2 linked regions of the Terriglobus albidus genome follow. The protein of the gene in region 2 interacts with the protein of the main gene of each other region in a pairwise test. Links are inferred from orthologs where the notes say so. Each region holds a gene or a part of one and is shown on either strand. Other genes may lie near its edges.

Region 1 (11,248 bases), 450 kb from region 2 along the record:
CCGGCGTCGGTTCGCATCTCTGCTGGGCGTGGCGTTATTGCTGGCGATAGCCGGAGTAGCGGGCGGCTGTGGCGGCGGTTCATCGAGCAGCAAGCCCGGAACTCCTACCGGTACTTATACAGTGACGGTATCTGGCACCAGCGGATCAACTACACAGACAGCGTCGGTTGCCCTGACCGTGAACTAGTTCTTCTTTGTTCGGCGAGTCTTCGTAGCAGGCTGGGGTTTCGTTACCCCAGCCTGTGCTATTTGAGGTGCAACACCCTGAGGTGCAACACCTTGAGGTGCAACACCCTCGGTCTGCTGCATCAGATATGCCTGGGCATCGAATGGCTTATCTACCCGCGCTGGACGTACGTAATGGCCATCTGGGGTGAGTAGTCTTGCTTTCGCCTCATCGCGCAGATAGCTGCCGAGGATGTCTTCCCGTAAGCGAACCAATAACTGCTGGTCGTAGATGGGGAAGACGGCTTCGCAGCGGTCGTAGAGATTGCGGGGCATCCAGTCGGCGCTGCCGCAGTACGCCTCATCCGCGCCGTCGTTCAGGAACCAGAAGATGCGGCTGTGTTCGAGGAAGCGGCCCACGATCGAACGCACGCGGATATGGTCGCTGATGCCTGGTACACCTGGGCGTAGAGCGCACATACCCCGGATAATCAGGTCGATCTCCACTCCCGCCTGGCTGGCGCGATACATGGCTTCGATCAGGCGACGATCGATAAGGCCGTTCATCTTGGCAATCAGATGCGCCGGTTTGCCTGCTTTAGCGTGCTCGATCTCGCGGTCGATCAGCTTTTCAAGATCGTCAACGAGTGTGAGCGGGGCCATCATCAGAGGGCGATAGAGCTCTCCTTCTGCTTCGGCGGTCAGATAATTGAAGACCGCATGGACGGCATGCGTGATCTCGGGATTCGCGGTCAGCAGGCTGATATCGGTATAGAAGCGGGCGGTGATCGGGTTGTAATTACCTGTGCCCAGATGGGCATAGCGGCGCATCACACCGTCTGGATCACGGCGAATCATCAGGGCGAGCTTGCAGTGAGTCTTCAGGCCAAAGATGCCGTGGAAGACCTGTACGCCCGCGTCTTCCAGGGTGCGGGCCCAGCGGATATTCGAGGCCTCGTCAAATCGGGCCATCAACTCTACGACGACCGTAACGTCTTTCTGCTGCGCCGCATCGACCAGTGCGGCAAACATCGGTGAGTCCGCGCTGGTGCGATAGAGCGTCTGCTTCATGCTCACCACAGCAGGATCGGCAGCCGCGGCTTCGATGAATTCCTCGACGACGCTATAGCTGTCGAAAGGATGATGCAGCATGATGTCTCGGGTGCGCAGCTCATCCCACAGATCTATAGACTTCCGGTCGAGGCGGTACTCGCGGCCATGGAAGGGCGGATACTTCAACGTATCCTTGTCGACGCCTGAGTAGAGATTCATCAGCCGGGAAAGGTTTACCGGCCCTTCGGTCTTGAAGACCTGCCACGTATCCAGTTCGAAGTTGGCACGCAGACGTTCGACGATCTCGGGGTCCGCGCCTTCGCTTACTTCCAGGCGGACAGCATCGCCTTTGCGGCGATTGTGCAGTTCGCTGCGGACGCTCTCCAGGAGTGAGCGTGTCTCTTCTTCCTGGAGATAAAGGTTTGAATTCCGGGTTACCCGAAACGCGGTCTTCGCCAGAACCTCGTAGCCGCGGAAGAGACGTTCCGCCTGCGCTTCGATCAGGTCATGAAGAAAGATGAACTCGGTGCATCCACTGGTGCACGGCAGCTTGACGAAGCGAGGCAACGACCGGGGAACCGTAATTACACCCAGAATCGGTGCAGCGGCAGCCGCTCCTTTGCGCTTACGCCGAAGAAGCAATGCGATGCAGAGTGCCTTGTTCAGGACTCGCGGGAAGGGATGTGCCGGGTCGATGGTGACCGGAGTCAGAAGAGGATCAACTTCATCGTTGTAGTACTGTTCGGCATACTCCCGGGCTGCATCGTCCAGTTCGCTCCACTCCAGAACCCGGACACCTACGTTCAGCAAGGCAGGCAGGAGCTGGTCATTCCAGCAACGGTACTGGTCGCAGACGAAGGCATGCATCAGACGGTTGAGCTCTTCGAGGCGCTGCTGCTCGCTCATCCCGTCATCTGCCTCAGCCTGCGGGGTGACGTATCCATCTTCCAGACGCTGTAGTACGCCGGCGACTCGAATTTCGACAAACTCATCGAGATTGCTTGCTGTAATGGCGAGGAACTTGACGCGCTCCAGCAATGGATTGCGCTCGTCCTGCGCTTCTTCCAGTACGCGCCAGTTAAAGCGAAGCCAGCTTTCGTCGCGATTGAAGAATCGGTGAGGTTCAGGCGCCGGGTTCGTTCTACGTGGCATAAGAAGTATCAGCCTATCAGCAGCTTTGATACGGTGTGATAAATCTCAGATGTCCCGTATCCCATGGAGCAATTTTCCTGTAGGAGTAGTGTAGGGTTTCGGTATCTATGGGCGTTTTCCGCAATGAAAACGCCGCTGCACTCCTCTTTCGGGACACCCAGCAACAGGAAAAATGCTCTAGCTAACCAAAGATAAAAAACTCTCATCTGTTTCTAGGCAGGAGAGTTTCCTATGAATCGTACTACCCGTTTTCTGGCGGCATGTCTCATTGCCACATTACCTGCCGCTTTCCTGGGTGCTCAGACGGCGAAACAGGACATGAAAGATGCCGGTCATGAGACGAAACAGGCTGCCAAGGACACCGGCAGCGGCATCAAGAAGGGAACCACGAAGTCGGCTCACGCGGTGGGTGAGAAGACAGAAGAAGGATGGGACGCCACCAAGAAGGGCACGAAAAAGGCTTACCAGAAGACCAAATCAGGCACAAAGAAAGCCGTCAACAAAGTTGACGGCGATCCGAATACCAAATAGCCCTGGTTGCTCTAGAGCATTTCCCCTGTTGCTGGGTGTCCGCGAAGTGGTGTGCAGTGGCGTTTTCATCGCGGAAAACGCCCATAGACGCGGAAACCCTACTCTACACCTACAGGGAAAATGCTCTAGCTGCCGTGTTCGCGGAATTCCACGATATTCCCATCCGGGTCCGTTGTCGAAAGCGCGTTTTTCGCACGCGTGAAGGGAACGCCACGCTTCGTTAGATCTGCCGCAGCCTCCTTGAGACTCTTTACCTGGAAGGCAACTCGCATGCGGGCTCCAATCTGATCGTCCTCAATCACGACGGTCTCGCCAGAGGTGCCGGGGATGGCGAAGCTGCCTGACTTCGTAATCGGGAAGTGTAGCTTTTCGGAGTAATAAGCGCGGGCAGGGGGGACATCCTTCATTGCCAGGGAGACACTGATCAGCTTTGGACCGACAGGATTTCCCAGATGCTTGCCGTGATCATTGGAATGAAGTGAGCCAGGCATGTACTGGGTGTACTCGATGTTCTGTTTTTCGGGGCCTTCCATGGTGAACAACAGATTACCGGCGCCGGCTTTCTTGAGGTCATGCGGCTTCAGGTCCTCACGTTCGTACTGCTTATGCAGCGATTCGAGATCGCTGCCATAGAAGCAGAGGTGCAGGAAACCGATCTGCGGCTGTTTCTCGGTCTGCGGGTAGAGCTCGATGAATTGGTCGTCGTTGATCTTGATGAAGGAACGGTCCAGAACGCCCTTGTTGTCGAGGGTAAAGGCTTCAAGGAAACCGATCTTCTCGTAGAAGGCGCGGGAGGCGGGGACATCTTTGACGCGTATGGCGACGTGGGCCAGGCCGTCCATGGGGACCGATTGTGCAGATACAGCGGCTGTGACGCACAGCAGCAGGAGGAGCAGCAGCTTACGCATGAAGTTCCTTTGTGATTGGGAATGTTTGTTGCGCGGAGAGCCAGAGAAGAGCTACCCAGTAGAGATCGGCTCCGAGCAGGTGCAGTACCTGCATCCAGGTTGGCGCCAACAGCAGCAGGTCGGCAAAGCCAAGTGCAATCTGGAAGGCAAGCAGGCCGAGAACAAAGTTAGCCAGCGGCGATCCCCAGGATCGTTTCAGCAGCCAGGTGACAAATACGGTCGCCAGAAAGGCACTGAGCGGGTGTACGCTGCGCAGGCGCAGCAACATGGGCGAGTTACTTGCGAAATCCTGGACGAAGGCTGCTCGCAGCGACGAAGCCGGGAAGAGGGTATCGCCGAGGGCTGCGAGCGATCCGCTTACACCGACGATGAGCGTGCTGACCAGGCCGATGGCGCTCAACCAGAGATTGCGGCGAGAGATCGTGAAACGCCAGGGACGCTCGAGGAAGTATACCGTCAAGGTATATGCCCCAAGCAGTAGCAGGGTATTCGACAGATGGATCGAAAGAAGAACGACTCGTCCGACGGAACGGTTGCCGGTGACGTAGCCGAGTTTCACCAGCAGGGCGCCAAGAATCGCCTCATTGAATAACAACACGGTTGCCGCGACGATCGCCTTACGCGCAGGCTGCAGACGTTCCGACGTCGCAAAGATCGCAAGCAGAAGTGCGAGCGTAAGGAAGACCGCGCCTCCCGACATCATGCGATGGGTAAACTCGATGATCGTATCGATACGAGGCGTATGCGGAATGACCTCTCCATTACAGAGTGGCCAGTGATTCCCACAACCGGCTCCGGAGCCGGTTGCGCGCACGATCGCTCCCCAAAGCACAACGAGGATATTCCATGCCAGCGTGAGCCAGGCAAGACGTTTTACATGAGTAGCCGTAAGCCGAGATGGCGCGAGATGAAGTGCGGTAGAGGCCACGATTTATTCTAGCCCCGTGGCCACTCGGTTCGACTTGTGAGCTGCGTCACGTCTTCCGTTACATTCCAAGCGCGTGGCGGGCAAGAGGATAGTCCCTAGCCAAAGCCAATGCAGCCTGGTATTCGGCCTTTGCACCTTCTTTGTCGCCCCGGTCGTCCAAAATCTTTCCGAGTAGCACATGTGCACGAAACACGGGAGCCTGGTCGGATCTTGCTGGAGAGGCAAGGTACTCCTTGAGCAGCCTTTCTGCCAATGCAGGATCACGATGTTGTTCGGTCAGGAATGTTGCCGCGTCGAAGCTGGGGGCGGAACGGGGACGATCGGTGTTGATCAGGTCGCGGATAACGGAGACGGCATCATCAACGCGTTTCCGGCGGTCGTAGAAGGCCACCAGGTCCATCAGGTTTTCCGCGGTATGTTTGATCTCGACCTCTTTTTTCAGCTCTTGTTCGGCCGCTCCGTAGTCTTTCTCTTTTTCGGCGACCAGAGAGAGGATGCGGTGATATTTCGCTGCAGAAAGTGGCTGAATACGTTCGGCGAGCTGCCGTGCTTTATCGGTGCCTCCACCAACAATGGATGGTGCTCGTGCATAGAACTCACCCAGATCGTTAATGGCATCCAGATTAGTGGGCGCGAGCTGAAAAGCGCGCTCAAATGAAGCTACACTGCGCTTTGCCATGCTGAAGCCCGTAAACGGCCCTGACTTGTCAGCTTTCAAGCCGTACGCACGTCCCAGCCAGAGGTAGTAGATCGCATTGCCGGAGTCGTTGGCGACAGCTGCTTCGCAATGGGGCACAGCGCGATCTGGAAGCTCCTGGGCATAGTACGCACGGCACAGAAGATGATGAGATAGGGCATCTTTCGGGTTGGACTTAACCGCAGGCTCGAGCGCGGCAGCCACCTCGTCTACGCGGCCGGCCATAAGAGCAGACCGCGCTTCGCGCACATCCATGGCCCGCATGGAAAGCGACGAGAAGAGGAGTGGGACGAGCAAAAGCAACTTCTGGTGCTGCATAATCAACTGCCTTATTGAACGACGTCGACCGGCAGGCCGTCTGTCAGTTCGCTGTTATCAACGGAATTGACGGCGACTTTGTCATTGACGGAAAGACCGCCCGCGATTTCGATGCGTGTCGGGGTTACGGCGGCGCCTACCTGAACGGGGGTTCGGATCAGCTTGCCGTTCACAATACGGAAGACGTAACTCTGCGAGCCTTGGGTGTGGAGCGCCTCTCGGGGAACTGCCAGCACATGTGGGTGTTGCAGGATGGTGACCGTAACCGTGACATTGGTATTCGGCAGAAGGTCTCCATGCGCATCATCGACACTGATAATGCACTCACCGACGTTACGGGTGCCGTAGTTGATGATGGTCGTCGGCACCGTCTCGACATGTCCGTGCCACACCTTTCCAGGCTTGGCTTCCCAGACGATGCTCACCGCCTGGTTGACAGCCAGTTTCCCCACATCGGGCTCGTCAAAATAGGCCGTAATCTGGATGCGATCGAGGTTCGCCATCGAGAGAAGTGTCTCTCCCGCGGGAACAAAGTCCGACTCCTGGATCGGGAGCGAGTAGATCGTTCCATCGAACGGAGCCCGGACATTCAGCTGGTCATAGAGTTTGCGCGCAGAAGCGACATAAGCCGAGGCATCGGCTGCCTGTGCCTTAACGCGGGTGCGGTCCTGATTACTGTAACGAGAAGCCGGAGATGAGCGCTGTTCCAGCGCGATGCGAGAGGATTTCGCATTTTCAAGCCGCTGCTGAGCGGCGAGAACTTCGCTTCCAGAAGCAGCTCCTTTCTGCTGAAGCTGCTGCAGTGCCGTGAGGTCACGCTGAGCCTGCTGTTCCTGCAGGCGAGCCTTCTCCAGGTCGGAGGCAATGCCGATACGCTCGTCGGTCGAGCCGCCGCTCTCCATATCGTGGATAGTGGCCTGGGCTCCGGCCAACGCGGACTGTGCGGTTGCCAGCCGTCCTAAAGCCTCAGCATCGTTCATGTGAATGAGCAGCTGGCCGGTCTTTACCTTTTCGCCGGCTCCGACGTAAATCCGATCGACCGTTCCCGCCATCGGAGCATGCGCGTCAAAGGGCTCCACGGGCTGAACTTTGCCGTTGGTTGGGGTGGTGCTGGTCAGATTCTCATAGGTAACGGAGGCAGCGTGGACATCGACATTGCTGCGGAACAGGGAGCGCAAACCAAAGCCGACCGCAACGATGGCGGCCAGGCCGAGCAAAGCGAAAACGAAAGTGCGAGCAGGACTGGTAGCTTTCTGAGCCATAGGGCGACGAAGCGTCAGTATATCTGACGCAGGTGGAAGGGTTTGCGGCACAAAAAGTTATCCCGCCGTATGAGCTGGGCGTAGATCGCACAACTCCAGTTCAATTGCATTTCCGAAGTCCGGGTTCGCATTCACGCGAATGCGAAAGGCCGCGTCGATCATCGCACCCAGTCCCACACCAAGTTCCTGGAGACGCGAGGGCCAGTGAATTCTCCGGGACCATGCCAGGCAGGCGATGGTTGCGCTGCCTTGCTCCAGCCGCAGACGAAGGTGTTTGTCCTTGAGAACACGTATTTCCAGAATACGGACGGAGCCGGAACAGAAGATCGGTTCCGGATTGGAGTGCCCAAAGGGTTCAAAACGATGGAGCTGCTCCACAAGTGCGGGCGTAATGCGCTCCAGAGGCAGGGAAGCGTCGCAGTGCAGCTCCGGAAGCAGGGTCTCCGTAGACATCGCGGAGCGGGCATAAATGCCTAGGCTCATTCGCAATTCGGGCACCCTGTCAGAGGGAAGAGAGAACCCGACGGCATGCGCATGCCCGCCAAACCGAGTGAAGATCGGAGCGACGGAATGGACTGCGGTCAATGCATCCAGCAGATGGAAGCCAGGGACGGAGCGTCCGGAGCCGTATGCTTCGCCGCCTTCGTGTGCCAATACAAGGGCGGGACGGTGGGTGCGCTCGACCACGCGCGAGGCCAGGATTCCGATAACGCCGCGGTGCCAACCGTGTCCGTCGAGGACGACGGCGCCTGCTTCGGCAAGAGATGTGTCGGCGGCGAGCAGCGTCTCGATCTCGTCGAGCGCAGCCTGTTCGGTCGCGCGGCGATCTTCATTCAGCCGGTGCAATTTCTCGGCGATTTCGCGGCCCCGTTCGGGAGACCTCGTGAGGAACATCTCGACGACATCCGAGGCAATATCCATCCTTCCGGCGGCGTTGATACGAGGCGCCAGACGGAAGGCGACCGAGGTTGCCGTCAGTGGCTGCCGGCCAGTAAGTTGAGCCAGCTCCATCAGGCAACGGAGACCCGGCTGGACGGGCTTAACCAGCTCGCGGAGGCCGATGGCGACGATGACTCGGTTCTCGCCGGTGAGGGCGACGGCATCTGCTACGGTGGCAATCGCTAACAACTTCAGGAAGCTGGGCAGTAGCTTGGTTCCTACGGTTTCGGCGGGGATATCGGAGATCTCCAGGAGAGCCTGGGCCAGTTTGAAGGCGACACCAGCGCCGCAGAGATCTTTGTTCGGGTAAGGGCAGTTGGGCTGATTGGGGTTGATGACGGCAAGTGCCGGAGGCAGGCCGCCGATCTCATCCGGAAGATGGTGGTCAGTGACGATCAGGTCGAGCCCGAGAGCCTGTGCCTCTTCTGCTGCGGCGAAGGCGCGGATGCCTGTGTCGACGGAGATGACCAGGCGGACACCCATCGCCGCTGCATCGGCCAGAACCCCCGCCTGCATCCCGTAGCCTTCACGGATGCGGTGCGGGATATGGTAGCGGACGATGGATTCGCCGCCGGCGATGCGGTCAATGGCTGTCTTAAGCAGCACAGTGGCCACGGTGCCGTCGACGTCGTAGTCCCCGTAGATCAGGACAGGTTCGCGGCGTGCGATGGCTTGCCGAATACGTTCCACTGCGGCTGCCATACCCAGCATGGCCGAAGGGGAGTGCAGGTGGCCGATCTCGGGATTGAGGAAAAGATCGACCTTTTCCGGCGTGTCGAAGCCACGGTTGAGCAGAAGCTCGGCAATGACCTGCGGAAGGCGCAGTTCACGGGCGAAGGCCTCGGCTTCTTCGAAGGAGACCTCGGGGCTTGTCCAGCGATAGAGCGGTTCGGCGGCCACTAGAACATTTTTCCTGTTGCTGGGTATCCCGGGAGGAACGTACAGCGGCGTTTTCATCGAGGAAAACGCCCATAGATGCATAAGCTCTGCACTACACCTGCAGGAAAATGCTCTATTCGTCTGCGTCGGGGTCGTCCACGATAATCGAGTCGAAGTCCGAGACGCTCTCCATCAACTGCTGAAAGCGGTCGTACCATTCGGTCGAGGTCTCATAGATGAACATGATGCCGTTGTAGGCGAAGCCGAGCTGCAGGTAGCCGGTCTTCCCGACATAGTTCACCAGGTACTGCGCGTCATCGATATCCGGCGTGTCGTCAGAGTCCGGAAATTCGCGGGCGCGAAGCTGCTCGATGAGGATCTCGATATCACGCTTTTCCAGCGTGACTTCGCTCATCGTCAGGAAGCTAACCCCGGCGGCTTTGGCGTGTTCGACAAAGTCTTTCCAGGAATCAGCGTGCTCTTCTTCGAAGACAACCGTGGGGATGTCTTCATGGACATAAGCATTCATGCGGTGCATACCGTGGCCCGCGATGAAGGCAATCATGTCGTCTTTCAGGGAGATCAGGTTATCCGTCTGCATTGCAACAAACGGTATTGTCTCAAAAAAGCATGACTGTACGCACTGGAATACGCTGAGAGCATGGCAAAGTTTGAACGTCACGTTTTTGTTTGCGGCAATGAGCGTCTGGAGGGCGCTGTCCGTCCGAGCTGCCGACCCCGCGGTGGCCGCCAGCTGAAAGACGCCCTGAAGGATGCTGTAAAAGCTGCCGGCTTGAAGAACACGGTCCGGGCCAACGAGGCCGGCTGCCTGGATCAGTGCGAGCATGGCCCTGTGATGGTCGTCTATCCGGAGGCTGTTTGGTACGGCTTTGTGAAATTGGAGGACGTGCAGGAGATCGTTAACGAACATCTGGTGCATGGACGGCCGGTGGAGCGTCTACGGTTGGCAGAGAGCTGCCTGAACACCCCCAGCTGCCCGCATCGACCGTAACCCGGGGAGACGCTGTCCCCGGATATCTTTTGAGGGCCGCGAAAGCGACCTTAACTGCATGATATAAATGACTTCGAAGAGAGATGATTTTTTCCAAGGACTACGTCACCTACCTGGCCAAGCAGACGGTGCAGCACCTTATCGACGCGAAGATGCTGCGCACCGGTAAGCCCGGCGTTCTGAATGAGCGTGTGAATCAAGGTCTGCTCGACGAGCTCTCGCTCGAAGACCGGATCAACGACGAGGTCCGCGTCATTCTGGAAACCTTCCAGGACGATATGCGCAAGACAGGCGCGAGCTACCCGGAGATGTTCAAGAAGGTAAAGAACGAGCTTGTGCGCAAATACAAGGCGGTGCTGTGAGAATCTCGCGCGACAAGCTCAACAAACTGGCTCACGTGGTGGCGGATACTCTGGCCGAGATCGACGAAGCAGAGTTTCTGGAGGACCGGAACACGATCCGTCAGGAGGCTCGTAAGGCGCTGGAGAAGCTGCTGCTCGAGGAGACCAAGATCGACCAGGCGGCGCGGCAAAAGATTACCTCGCAGCGGAAGATCATCCTCGAAGGTACCCAGGAGTGGGACATCCTGTACCGCAAGTACTACAACGACGAAGTGAAGAAACTCGGTATCTGACCCACGCACAACAACTTCTTCACTGTTATACTGATCTGAGTGGGCGTGAGTCATCACCGCCCTGCCCCTAACGGCGCCATGGTGTAATTGGTTAACACGTCGCCCTCTCAAGGCGAAGAGTACGGGTTCGATCCCCGTTGGCGCTACCAAAGTCCTGACAATCGAATGATTCAACATGCCGGAGCGAGGTGCGACCGGCGGTATACTTTCAAGCGTGGCAAAGACGTTTTATATCGAAACCTTCGGCTGCCAGATGAATGCCCATGACTCGGAAAAGGTCATCGGCACGCTGCAGCATGAGGGCTATACCCAGGTAACCGACGAGGATTCTGCTGACCTGGTTCTGTACAACACCTGCTCCATTCGCGATAAGGCGGAGCAGAAGGTCTTTCATCGCTTGAACGAGTACAAGCGGCTGCAGGGTGAGGGCAAGCGCTTTGGCGTGCTGGGCTGTGTGGCGCAGCAGGAAGGCGAAAAGATCTTCGAGAAGGCCCCGTTCGTTTCGCTGGTGAGCGGTTCAGCTTCCTACCGGAACCTCCCGGAGATGCTCCGCCGTCTGGAAGCAGGCGAGAACCGCATTACCGGTCTTGACGACCGACAGACGGATGAGACTTTTGATACTGAGTTCACCGCGAGGTCCAACCCCCACCGCGGCTACATCACTATCACCGAGGGGTGCGACAAGTTCTGCTCTTACTGCGTAGTGCCGTATACCCGAGGCAAGGAGCGTAGTCGCACGTCGGAGTCGGTATTGACTGAAGCGCGGCGTA
Region 2 (11,557 bases):
AGGTGTTCTGCTCCCGGACTACCACGCAGCAGTCCTCAATAGTGACCTGCTCACCGATGAGCATCCGTAATCTCACGCCAATGCATTCAACATAGGCATATCCTCGGGGTAGACAGATACCATTCCTTCGCGCTTATGACATCTGAAAACGCAGGCAAATATGCCTCTCTCGATCGAATTAAACATTCCTGGACCCGTTTTACCGCAGTCCTTTCACTCGCAGCGATAATCCTGTATCTATTACTCCGATATCTTTTCAATTACAAGGCAACGATCTCTTTTATTCCACTGTTGGTCATCGTCATTGTTGGTGGCCTCCCGTTGCTCTATGGCCTTCTTTTCCAAATTCGGAAACGCCAGTTTGGAGCGGATTTTCTTGCGGGGCTGTCAATCATTACCGCAATCCTGATGGGAGAGTTGCTGGTTGCGGCGATTATCATCCTGATGCTTTCTGGTGGCCAGGCGTTGGAGGAGTTTGCCACGCGACGAGCTTCTTCAACGCTCAGCGCGTTGGCCCACCGCATGCCTAGCGCTGCCCATCGAATCACAGGGGATGTTACCGCAGATATCCGGGTGGATGAAATTCGTGTCGGAGACCGCTTAATTGTCCTTCCCCATGAGATCTGCCCGGTAGACGGAACAGTGGAATCGGGCACGGGCATGATGGACGAATCCTTCCTTACGGGAGAACCCTTTCGTATTCGTAAGACGTCTGGGTCGCAAGTAATCTCAGGAGCATTGAATGAGGACGCTGCCCTTACGATCATTGCTGACAGGCTGGCTGTGGATTCACGCTATGCACGCATCATGCAGGTAATGCGTAAGGCCGAGGAAAATCCACCGGCCATCCGCAGGCTGGCAGATCGGCTGGGTGCGTTCTACACTCCCCTCGCGGTTTTGATCGCCCTTACCGGATGGCTCCTGAGCGGTCAGGCCGAACGCTTTCTCGCCGTCCTTGTCATCGCCACGCCATGCCCCTTACTACTTGCAATTCCAATCTCGATCATCGGGTCGATCTCTCTGGCCGCGAAACGAGGCATTGTGATCAAGAAACCGGTTGTTCTTGAGCAGGTCGGGAATATTCGTACTATGTTTTTCGATAAAACCGGAACGCTGACACATGGGGAACCGGCGGTTACGGATATTGTCACCTTCCCTGGTACAAGCATGGAAGGGGCTCTAAAATTCAGCGCCAGCCTCGAGCAGTACTCGAAGCATCCTCTCGCCGGGGCGATTCTAAAAGCTGCACGAGAGAAGCATATATCTTTACAGAGTGCCGAGAGCGTCAGCGAAAAGCCAGGAACCGGACTAAGAGGCCAGGTTGCGGGAAGACGCGTGTTGGTGACCGGAAGAAAGAAAATAAACGACGAGTTAGCAGCCTTGCTTCCGCCCACCGTTTCAGGAATGGAATGCGTTGTTATCCTCGATGATCGATTGGCCGGCCTGATCCGGTTCCATGACCGCCCACGGAAAGAAAGCAAACCTTTCATCAAGCATCTGCGACCTAAGCATAAGGTCGAGGATTTGGTCATCCTATCGGGAGACCGTGAGGTCGAAGTTCAGCATCTGGCTGAAATTGTCGGCATCAAAGATGTCCGCGCAAGTCTGACTCCGGAGCAAAAACTCAATATCATTAGAGATCGTACAGCAACAGTTTCAACTCTATTCCTGGGGGATGGCATCAATGATGCTCCAGCCATGCTGGCCGCTACAGTGGGCATTGCATTCGGGCAGAACAGCGATATCACCGCAGAAGCGGCCGGTGCGGTCATCATGGAACCGGCTCTCGGCAAGGTAGATGAGCTGCTTCATATAGGCAAAAGAATGCGGCGGATCGCCCTTGAAAGTGCCGTGGGCGGCATGGTCTTGAGCACTGCCGGTATGTTTCTGGCGGCTCTTGGCTTTCTGCCTCCTATCGCTGGAGCCATCAGCCAGGAGGTGATCGATCTTCTTGCCGTACTCAATGCCCTGCGAGCGTCACTTCCAGGAAAAGAACTTCAGGACTTTTGATCGCTTCGTAGATCATCCTACGTGATTGCATTCCCTTTTCTCCGGGAAGAGGATTGGGTAGAGACGGCCAATTTCTACGAATCGACGAAATATGCGAGCTTTCCATTAGAAGCTCCTCCCCGCCGGTATTTCCAGCAACTTAGGGAAAGCTCCTCGCAATAATCGCTACAATCGTTGGGACCATTAGGAGGTCTCGCGATGAACCGCTGCATGAGCGCGCTGACTCTCAGCGCCGCGTCACTACTGGTGCTCTCTCACACTGGCTGCAAGAACGGCCAAACGACGACACAGCCTCCCGTAGAGGCGACGAAGACTATCGCAGACATCGAACAGCTAAGTCCGGAATTATCCACGATCATCCCTGATGGGGCCAGGCTCGAAAAGATGGCCACTGGATTTACATGGACCGAGGGGCCGGTGTGGGTGCAGCCGGGGATGTTAATGTTCGCGGATATCCCGAGCAACAGCATTCGGCAGATGACTTCGGATGGCAAGGTCACGATCTGGCTGCAACCGAGCGGCTATGTCGCCAAGGAGCCCTTTGGTGGCAAGGAGCCAGGGACAAATGGGATGACGCTCGATGACAAGCTGCGCCTGACTGTCGCCGGCCATGCGGCACGCAGCATTCTTCGATTTGAGACGATGGACCCCAAGGGCACGAAGACTATTCTGGCCGACAGCTACGAGGGCAAGCCTCTCAACAGCCCGAACGATGTTGTGTATGGTCCGGATGGCTCGCTTTATTTCACGGACCCGCCTTACGGTCTTCCGACCCAGCAGGATGATGATCCGTCGAAGAAGCTGAAGATCAATGGCGTGTATCGCATACCCAACGCAACAGCGATCAAAGCTGGATCGGCTCCGAACCGCGCGAAGCTGCAGTTACTGATCGGCGATTTGCCGCGGCCGAACGGTATCGCAATCTCACCGGATAACAAGTGGCTTTATGTCGCTGACTCACAGCAAAAGAAGTGGATGCGGTACCCGCTGAAGAGCGGCGGGACGGTGGGAGAAGGCATGGTGTTTCTGGACGCATCTTCAGCGGAGGGCACAGGAACTCCAGATGGAATGAAGGTTGATTCGCAGGGGAATCTATTCGCGACCGGACCGGGCGGCGTATGGATCATCTCGCCGGAGGGCAAGCACCTGGGGACGATTCTCACCGAAAAGCCAACAGCGAATGTGGCGTGGGGCGGCGAAGATGGCAAGACGCTCTATCTGACAACAAGTGACGCAATCTATCGTATTCCCGTGAAGGTCGTTGGCTATCGCCCGTGGATTCATTGAGGAGATTGATCTGGGCCATGTCGTGTGATTACACACCCGAACGGCTAGACTACAGCGACAATCCAAAGAACTCTGCAATCGCCGTATGAACCGCGGGCGTCTGCTCGCGCGTTAGCGCCAATAGCACCGCCGGTCGTAGCGCCGGAAGGTGCTCGCGCAGAAGTTCGTAATTGGCAAGATAATCCTGGCTCGACCGTACCGCGCGCTCTGCCTCCTCAATCGCAATCAGAGCCGGAGCCCGTTTTGCCAGCATCTGCGGAAACCCCGCCACGCTCAGTCGCTCCGGTGCGACGTACAGAAACTTCAGCCGTCCACTTAGATAATCCACGCACGCAGCCCGAAGTGCCTCACGGCTACGGTTCGCGTGGATGCAATCACACGCTATCCCACGCTCGCGAAGCTTCGCCGCCTCGGCCTCCATCCACTCCACTCGTGCACTTGCCACCAGCGAGGTTCCTTCCAGCGCGAGCCCAGCAAGTTGGTAACACAACGTCTTTCCCTTCCCGTCAGGAAGCGCCAGCAAATGATCCTTGCCCGATAGTGCGGCCAGGCACGCGGCTTTTTGTCCCGGGAGGAACGTCTTGTGATCGAATCGCTCTTTCAGCAGCACATTCAACTGTGTCGTCTTCGACGGCTTCTTCGCCTTGCTCTCGGTTGTGGTCTGTGGCCGCGCACCGGCTGCTTTCTTGTCGCTGGCAGGCTGGGGCGTCTTCGCCGTCGAAGCGAACCGGCGTCGCGGCGTTACCCGCACCTTCTCCATCACACCGCTCACATACGCGTTGATACCTTCGATGAATGGTGCGAGATGTGCCTCTCCCTGGTTGATCTTTTTGAGGTACGCTTCCCACTGCCCCGTCATCGCCGGGGTCTTCACCTCGGGATGCACCACGTCGATCAAGTGAATGCCTTTGTCCGTCGCTTCCAGCGTTTTGCCGCTGCGCACGATGTAGCCGCGCTTCAGCAACGTCTCGATGATCGAGGCGCGCGTGGCCGGAGTCCCCAGGCCCGTGTCCTTCATCGCCTCCGAAAGCTCTTTTTCGTCCAGCGACTGCCCTGCCGTCTGCATGGCCGTCAGCAGCGTACCTTCCGTAAAACGCTTCGGCGGCTTTGTCTTTTTCTTCTTCGCATCGATGGCAGCCACCCGTTGCGGCTGGCCCTCCGCCAGATCCGTCGGCAACACCTGCGCGGCTTCTTCCTCTTCGCTGTCTTTGCCGCCCTTCTTCCGCTTTTCCGGCACCGGATCCAGAACTTTCCAGCCCATCTGTTGGACCAGCGTTCCCGACGTCCGGTATCGATCCACAACCGACTCCGTGCCATCCTGTCCCGGATTCGTAATCGCCGTAATCACCGTCGTGACGGCCTGCAGATGATCCTCGTGCCACATCATTAAAAAGCGGCGGCACACCATGTCGTAAATCCTGCGCTCCTGCGGGCTCAGGCTCAACTTCCCGGGATTCACGGCATTCGGCAGAATCGCATGGTGGTCGCTTACCTTACTGTCGTCCACATAGCGCTTGCTGAGCGTACGGGTCCCCGTTCCCTCAGCCACCATTTGCGGATACTGCGGCGCAACGACATTCGCAATCTGACCTACCGTTGCCACCACATCGGACGATAAATGGCGGCTGTCGGTACGCGGATAGCTGATGAGTTTGTGGCGCTCATAAAGCGCCTGCGCATACGTTAGCGTCTCCTGCGCCGTGAATCCGAATAGCCGGTTGGCGTGGCGCTGCAACTCTGTCAGGTCGTACAACAACGGCGGCTGCGCGCGTTGCGTCTCGGACTTCACCGATTCAATCGTCACCGTGCCCGTACGCGCTCGTTCGACGATCAGCTTCGCCTCTTCCCCGTCTGCCGCCAGTCGCGACAACTTGGCCTGCGTTTCTTTCTCGTTGCCCTGGTCGCCGCGCGGTCGGAACCATGTACCTGCGTAGGTCTCTTTCTTTCGCTCGGCCAGACCTTCAAATTTGGCGATGACCTCGATGTACTCTTCCGACACGAACTGCCGCAGCGTCAGCTCCCGCTCCACCACCATCGCCAGCGTAGGCGTCTGCACGCGCCCCACCGAGATCTCCTCGTTGTAGATCAGGGAGTAGGCGCGCGACAGGTTCATTCCCACCAGCCAGTCGGCGCGGCTGCGGCCATGCGCGGCATCCGCCAGTCCGTCGTAGGCGCTGCCGGGTTGCAACTTCTCAAAGCCCTTGCGAATCGCATCGGCGGTCATCGATGAGATCCACAACCGGTTCACGGGCTTATCGCACAGCGCTGCGCCGTAGATGTAGCGGAAGATCAGCTCACCTTCTCGCCCGGCGTCCGTGGCGCATACCACCTGCGCCACGCGCGGCGAGTTCAGAATTTTGCGAACCACCTCAAACTGGGCTTTGGTCTTTTCATACACCACCAGCGGCCAGTCACCGGGCAGCATTGGCAACAGGTCCAGTCGCCACTGTTTCCACTCAGGACGCATCTCGTGCGGCTGCGCCAGAGAAACCAGGTGCCCCACAGCCCAGGTCACCACATATCCATTTCCGTGCAGAAATCCGTCGCCCTTCTTGGCGGCCCCGAGAACGCGGGCTATATCGCGCGCAACCGAAGGTTTCTCCGCCAGAATGGCGGTCACTGTGGCACTACTGTCAGACATCGTTACTTCAAGTATCCCACTCACCCTGGAAGGCCGCTACGCTGTTCCGGACAATCCTGAGCGAGCTTTGGCTACAAATTCTGGACCGCCCTCGCTCAGAGTCAACCTCCCTTGAGAGTGGCCTCCGTATTGTCCAGCTTCTTGAGCAGCGCACGGGCCTGGCCGGGTTCGAGCTCATGGTTGTGTAGCATTCGGCTGATTTCCTTCCGCTCCGCTCTGACGGCCTCTAACCGGATAGTTCGTTCCGCGACTCGGAGGCGGTCCGCTTTTATCCGGCTTGACTGGTCCCCGACAAAAGCCTCGATCCTACGGCGATAGTAGTCCATCAGTCGGGATGCGATCGATGCGTAGCTATCGGCGTAGGGGCTGTTTTGAGAAAGACGGTGTTCTACTTCCTCGATCCGTCCGATTGCCGCTTGAGCCGTCAAAACACGGGCATTGCGAAATTTCGCTTCGGCGGAGCTTTCGGGAGGCTCCTCCAGTCCCTTGAGGACCAACGGCAGACCGACAGCCGCAGCAATCATGGAGAAGAGAATCACACCCGAAGCCAGCAACACGGCGAGATCGCGGCCAGGAAATGGAGTACCGTCCTGCCGTGTTAATGGGATCGACAGTACCGCCGCCAGGGTGATCGCGCCTCGCACGCCCGCCAGCATTGTCGCAGCAAGAAGTCTCCACGGAGTGTGTTGCGCTCTGCCGCCTTCGTGCTTATGCCGAAAGAACGACCACTCAAGGACAAACCAGGTCCAAAGGAAACGTAAGGCACCGACAACAAGAGTGATACTCAGTACAAAAGCGCCCAGTACCCAGGCGGAGGCAAAGTTCTCCTGCTTCACAACCGAAGGAATGCTCTTTGCAATAGCTTGCAACTGCAATCCAAGCAGAACGAAGATGAGTCCATTGAGTGTAAACTGCATCAGATCGGTCACGGCTTCCGACTTGATGCGCGTCTCAACTTCCGGGATTTCCTGGAGCAGCCAGCTCGCGACGAACCCAGCGGCTACGGCGGCAAGGATACCGGAGAGCTTGAAATGTTCTGCCAGCAGGTAAGAAGCAAAGGGCAGAAGGAGCGTACGCAGGATCTGCGCAGCGGGATAAGCCCCGATTGTTCTCTCAACCCCTTTCTCCACAGACATAAGGATGAAGCTGAGAAACGCACCAGCCGCCAGACCTCCCAGAACAACCGTCAAAAAGCTGATGCTGGCGCCAGCAGGCGAGAAGTAGCCGGTCAACACTGCAATGACAGCGAAGCGCAGACAAACGAGTCCTGTCGCATCATTCAACAGGGCCTCGCCTTCCAGAAGGTGAAGCAGGCGAGTCGGCAGCCGTTTCAGTCCAATCAGGCCGGAAACGGCGACAGCATCGGTTGGGGATAACACCGCCGCAAGAGCGAAGCATGCGGCGAGCGGCATGGAAGGAATCATCCAGTCGATGAAATATCCGGCGCCAAGGACGGTAAAGAAAACCAGCCCAACTGCCATCTCCAGGATCGGCTTCCCCAATGCACGCACCTCCGCACGCGGGAACAGATTCGCATCCACGTAAAGCAGAGGAGCAACAAAGAGCACCAGAAAGAGACCCGGATCAAGGGGCATGTGCACATGGAAGGCGGCCAGAGCGACGCCCAGCCCAATCTGCAGGAGCGGCAAAGGAATACGCGAAAGCCGCGCGGCGGCCTTCGAGATGGAGACCGCAAAAAGAAGAATCAGTACGGTAGCAAATTGCTCCAAAGACAACTCCAAACGTTACAGCTAAGTCTGCGCCTGCCGGCGTTCAGAAGTCATCCGCTCTTTCGATAGATGCAGTCAAGTCAAATACAACGATCCCTGAAGGCTCCGAACCACGTGATGGCATGGATCGAGGGGTAGAATCGGCTGAGTGTTGCGGGCTTTCAGGTGCTAAAACAAATGCGGAGGTGATATGGCATTCACGCTTGACTCACCTGGACTATCCTGCGTATTTCTTGAGTGCCAATCTCGGGGTTGAGCCGGGGGCAATACTACGGCATTGGTGAATGCCAGATCTTGATTGGGGACAAGTTCGCGATGATGGAATTTCACATTTCGAGGGGTGCACGAGATCGTTACCAGTTCGCAGAAACCCTCTTTTCCTTTACGGGCAACGTAGTCTTCGCGAATGTGTCAGCAAGCCGCGACTTTGCGCACCGGATGAATCAGGTTCGGGATGTGCAGAAGCATCCAGAGCGTGTAGTGCATGCGGGAGCGATTTACGCCATGGGTTTGATTGACGAGGCCAGTCATGTACTCCTGGAGCGCTATCGGCAGGAGCTTGATCCTGCCGCAATGACAGATGCCCTCACCTGGTTCTCCGGGTACATTGGATCGCATCAGTTGGACCGGCTGCTGCTGAGCTTTGTGGAGCAGTTTCCGGGCAGCAGCGTCTATCGCGCGGTTCAAACCCCGAAGGAATGGCTCACAGGCTCAACCGATGGTACCCCGCACCGGGCGGTCGCGCTGGAAGAGATGATTCTGCTTTGGATGGCAAACCGCAATGAGGCCTTCCGGCCATTCGAAGAGTTGTTCGAGGACAGGAGCCTGGCGGAGCAAACCGCCTATCGGAGCGTCGTGGAGAAGCTGCCGGCATATTTTGCGACCCGCCCCCTTGTGCCGATGGAGGACTCCGAGCCGCAGAGCCTGTTTGACGTGTTGCGGGCACCCGCGGTGGCCGCGCCGGGCTCGCTGAGGGGGCAACTCGATCTGATCCGGATAAAGTGGAGACGGCTGATCGGGGGGAGCCTCGATCGCTTACTGGCGATCGCAGGCGAGATTCTGCAGGAAGAAGACCTGGCTATCTGGCTGCAATTTAATCCACCGAACGCTGCAGCCGAAGCGGCTGCCAGGGCTGCTGCGGAGGCCGCCGCGGCAGCGGCAGCGCAACGACGCAGGGAGAGCGGACAGCAGCAATGGCCTTCGATAGTCAGCCGTTCGGAGGTGCCGCAGTTTGGCGATGCTGTCCATGAAACTGAAAAGTTCAGCCCGGACGTGGCCTGGATGCCTGGCGCCGTCTTGATCGCCAAGAGCACTTACGTCTGGCTCGCACAGCTCAGTAAGCGATACCAAAGGTCGATTCACCGACTGGATCAGATTCCGGATGAGGAATTGGAGACTCTGGCAAGGCGCGGGATGAACTCGCTGTGGCTGATTGGTATCTGGGAGCGCAGCCGGGCATCGCAAACGATTAAACAGCTCTGCGGAAATCCAGACGCGGTGGCTTCAGCTTACTCGCTCTTTGATTACGCCATCGCCGAGGACCTGGGCGGAGAGCCCGCGTACGTGAACCTGCGGAATCGCGCCTATGCGCGAGGCATCCGGTTGGCCAGCGATATGGTGCCAAACCATATGGGTATCGATTCTCCGTGGGTCGTAGAGCATCCGGACTGGTTCATCTCGCGGCAGGATAGCCCCTATCCTGCTTACAACTTCGATGGCCCTGACCTGTCGCACGACCCGCGTGTAGAGATCAAGATCGAAAGCCACTACTACGAGCAGACGGACGCAGCGGTCGTGTTTCGGCGGCGTGACCGGGCATCGGGGGAGACAAGGTACATCTATCACGGCAATGATGGCACAAGCTTCCCGTGGAACGATACCGCCCAACTGGACTACCTGAACCCAGCAGTACGCGAACAGGTGATCCAGACCATCTTGCATGTGGCACGTCTATTCCCTGTCATCCGCTTCGACGCGGCCATGACCCTGGCAAAGCGCCACTTTCACCGGCTCTGGTTTCCCGGCCCCGGCAGCAGCGGAGCGATTCCCTCCCGCGCGGAATACGGGATGTCGAGTGCCGAGTTCAATGCACATATGCCGCATGAGTTCTGGCGGGAAGTCGTCGACAGAGTAGCTGCCGAGGTTCCGGGCACACTTTTGCTCGCCGAAGCCTTCTGGCTGATGGAGGGTTACTTCGTCCGAACACTAGGAATGCATCGTGTCTATAACAGCGCCTTCATGAATATGATGCGTGACGAAGAGAACGCAAAATATCGGTCGGTGCTCAAGAACACGCTGGAGTTCGACCCAGACATTATGAAGCGCTACGTAAACTTCATGAGCAATCCTGACGAGCGGACGACCATTGATCAGTTTGGCGACGGCGACAAGTGCTTCGGTGTTACGGCGATGATGGCGACCTTGCCGGGGTTGCCAATGTTCGGTCACGGTCAGATAGACGGGTTCACCGAGAAGTATGGCATGGAGTATCGGAGGCCACGGTATGACGAAGCTCCGAACCACTGGCTGGTGGAACGACATGAGCGCGAAATAGCTCCGTTGCTGCACAAGCGAGCACTCTTTGCCGAGAGCAGCAACTTCCTGCTCTATGATTTCTTCAACGATAACGGCACGGTGGACGAAAACGTCTTCGCTTACTCGAACCGGCTGGGAGACCAGCGCGGCCTGGTACTTTACAACAACCGCTATTCCACAACAAAAGGGACGGTCGACTGGTCGGCAGCCTACGCAGACAAGCATTCGGGACAACTGCGCCAGCAGCGTTTGAAGGACGGTCTGGGTCTGAGCGGCGATCCCGCGATCATACTCAGGTATCGCGATTCCCTGACCGGGCTTGAGTATCTGCGGCGCGCCCAGAATACGGCGGAGCAGGGACTGCGCATCGAACTGCGCGCCTACCAATGCCACGTTTTTCTGGATTGGCGCGAGATGCGTGCGACCGCAGACAAACCATGGGACCGCTTGTGCGACGAGCTAAACGGGCGCGGCGTTGCCAATCTGGAAGATGAGCTGATCAACCTGTCGTTGCGGCCAGGACACGACGCTCTCCGCTGGCTGCTGGACCCTGCGCTGGTGCGAACACTCGCCGAGCTGTCTGAATATCCGCAAGCAGCCAGAGGCTCAGAGAAGCAGAAGAATATCGAGCGGCAGAAAGAGGAATTCTTTGAGGCCGCATGGACACGAAGCCAGGATTTCCTGCGGGAATCACAGCTCGCGTATCGCGCTCGCAAAGGGGAACATCTCGCAGTCAGACCGGAGAATCCAGCCTTGCTCGCGGAGAAATTTCGCGAGCGTCTGAGTGCCGCGATGAACATCCCAGCGCTCGAGAGCCTGTTTCCTACGCCTTGGAAAGTAGGGGCTCGTCGATTACTGCCTAGCCTGAGTCCCGAATTGATAGCCACCGCCATTTGGGGTCCGGTGCTCAGCTGGTGTGTCCTGGAACTACTCGCAGAGTCGATCGACGCACAGGAGCCCGAGCACGCGGCACTCGATCTGTTTGATCGATTACGCCTGCGGGAACCCTTGGCACATTCCTTCTCGGCGCTGGGATTCGAGGGGGAGGAAAGCTGGCGCGCGACGGCTCGAATCAAGGTTGCCCTGCTGGTTGAAGCTGGGGTGTCCAGGGCCTCCAGCACCACGGCCCTACCCGAAAGAGCGGAAACAGTACCGGTTGATCGCGTAGCGGCATCTGCAAATGCTACGAGCGCTGCTCCGGCCAAAGCGAAAGAGGAGCAAAAGCAGGCTCCCCCGCCGCTCCCACCCATCCTGTGGCATGACGCGGATGTCCGCTGGCTAACCGGCGTACATGAAGCACAAGGGCATACCTATTTCATCAAAGAATCCTACGAGGAGTTGATTTGGTGGCTCC

The links.
Region 1: the proteins of FTW19_RS13670 (region 2) and recJ interact in binary tests that used the Escherichia coli proteins (3 or more experiments, as listed by UniProt). The link is inferred for Terriglobus albidus from one-to-one orthologs.

Annotation. Positions count from the first base shown.
Region 1 is NZ_CP042806.1:3,923,067-3,934,314, reverse strand. Bases 6,463-9,346 are described here. They hold recJ (single-stranded-DNA-specific exonuclease RecJ), read right to left. Parts: upstream 8,854-9,346; coding sequence 7,072-8,853; downstream 6,463-7,071. Other genes in these bases: FTW19_RS15390 (hypothetical protein), read right to left, coding at 8,966-9,346; FTW19_RS15400 (efflux RND transporter periplasmic adaptor subunit), read right to left, coding at 6,463-7,014. In the rest of the region: FTW19_RS15430 (Ig-like domain repeat protein), read left to right, coding at 1-187; ppk1 (polyphosphate kinase 1), read right to left, coding at 184-2,370; FTW19_RS15420 (hypothetical protein), read left to right, coding at 2,602-2,901; FTW19_RS15415 (VOC family protein), read right to left, coding at 3,027-3,809; FTW19_RS15410 (COX15/CtaA family protein), read right to left, coding at 3,802-4,737; FTW19_RS15405 (tetratricopeptide repeat protein), read right to left, coding at 4,796-5,689; more of FTW19_RS15400, read right to left, coding at 5,764-6,462; more of FTW19_RS15390, read right to left, coding at 9,347-9,433; FTW19_RS15385 ((2Fe-2S) ferredoxin domain-containing protein), read left to right, coding at 9,494-9,844; FTW19_RS26305 (DUF507 family protein), read left to right, coding at 9,928-10,206; FTW19_RS26300 (DUF507 family protein), read left to right, coding at 10,203-10,478; tRNA (N6-isopentenyl adenosine(37)-C2)-methylthiotransferase MiaB, read left to right, coding at 10,654-11,248. UniProt on the Escherichia coli protein: Single-stranded-DNA-specific exonuclease.
Region 2 is NZ_CP042806.1:3,472,344-3,483,900, reverse strand. Bases 3,143-6,335 are described here. They hold FTW19_RS13670 (DNA topoisomerase 3), read right to left. Parts: upstream 5,939-6,335; coding sequence 3,347-5,938; downstream 3,143-3,346. Other genes in these bases: FTW19_RS13665 (Na+/H+ antiporter), read right to left, coding at 6,040-6,335; FTW19_RS13675 (SMP-30/gluconolactonase/LRE family protein), read left to right, coding at 3,143-3,297. In the rest of the region: FTW19_RS13685 (DUF3466 family protein), read left to right, coding at 1-70; FTW19_RS13680 (heavy metal translocating P-type ATPase), read left to right, coding at 136-2,010; more of FTW19_RS13675, read left to right, coding at 2,209-3,142; more of FTW19_RS13665, read right to left, coding at 6,336-7,668; FTW19_RS13660 (alpha-amylase family glycosyl hydrolase), read left to right, coding at 8,107-11,557.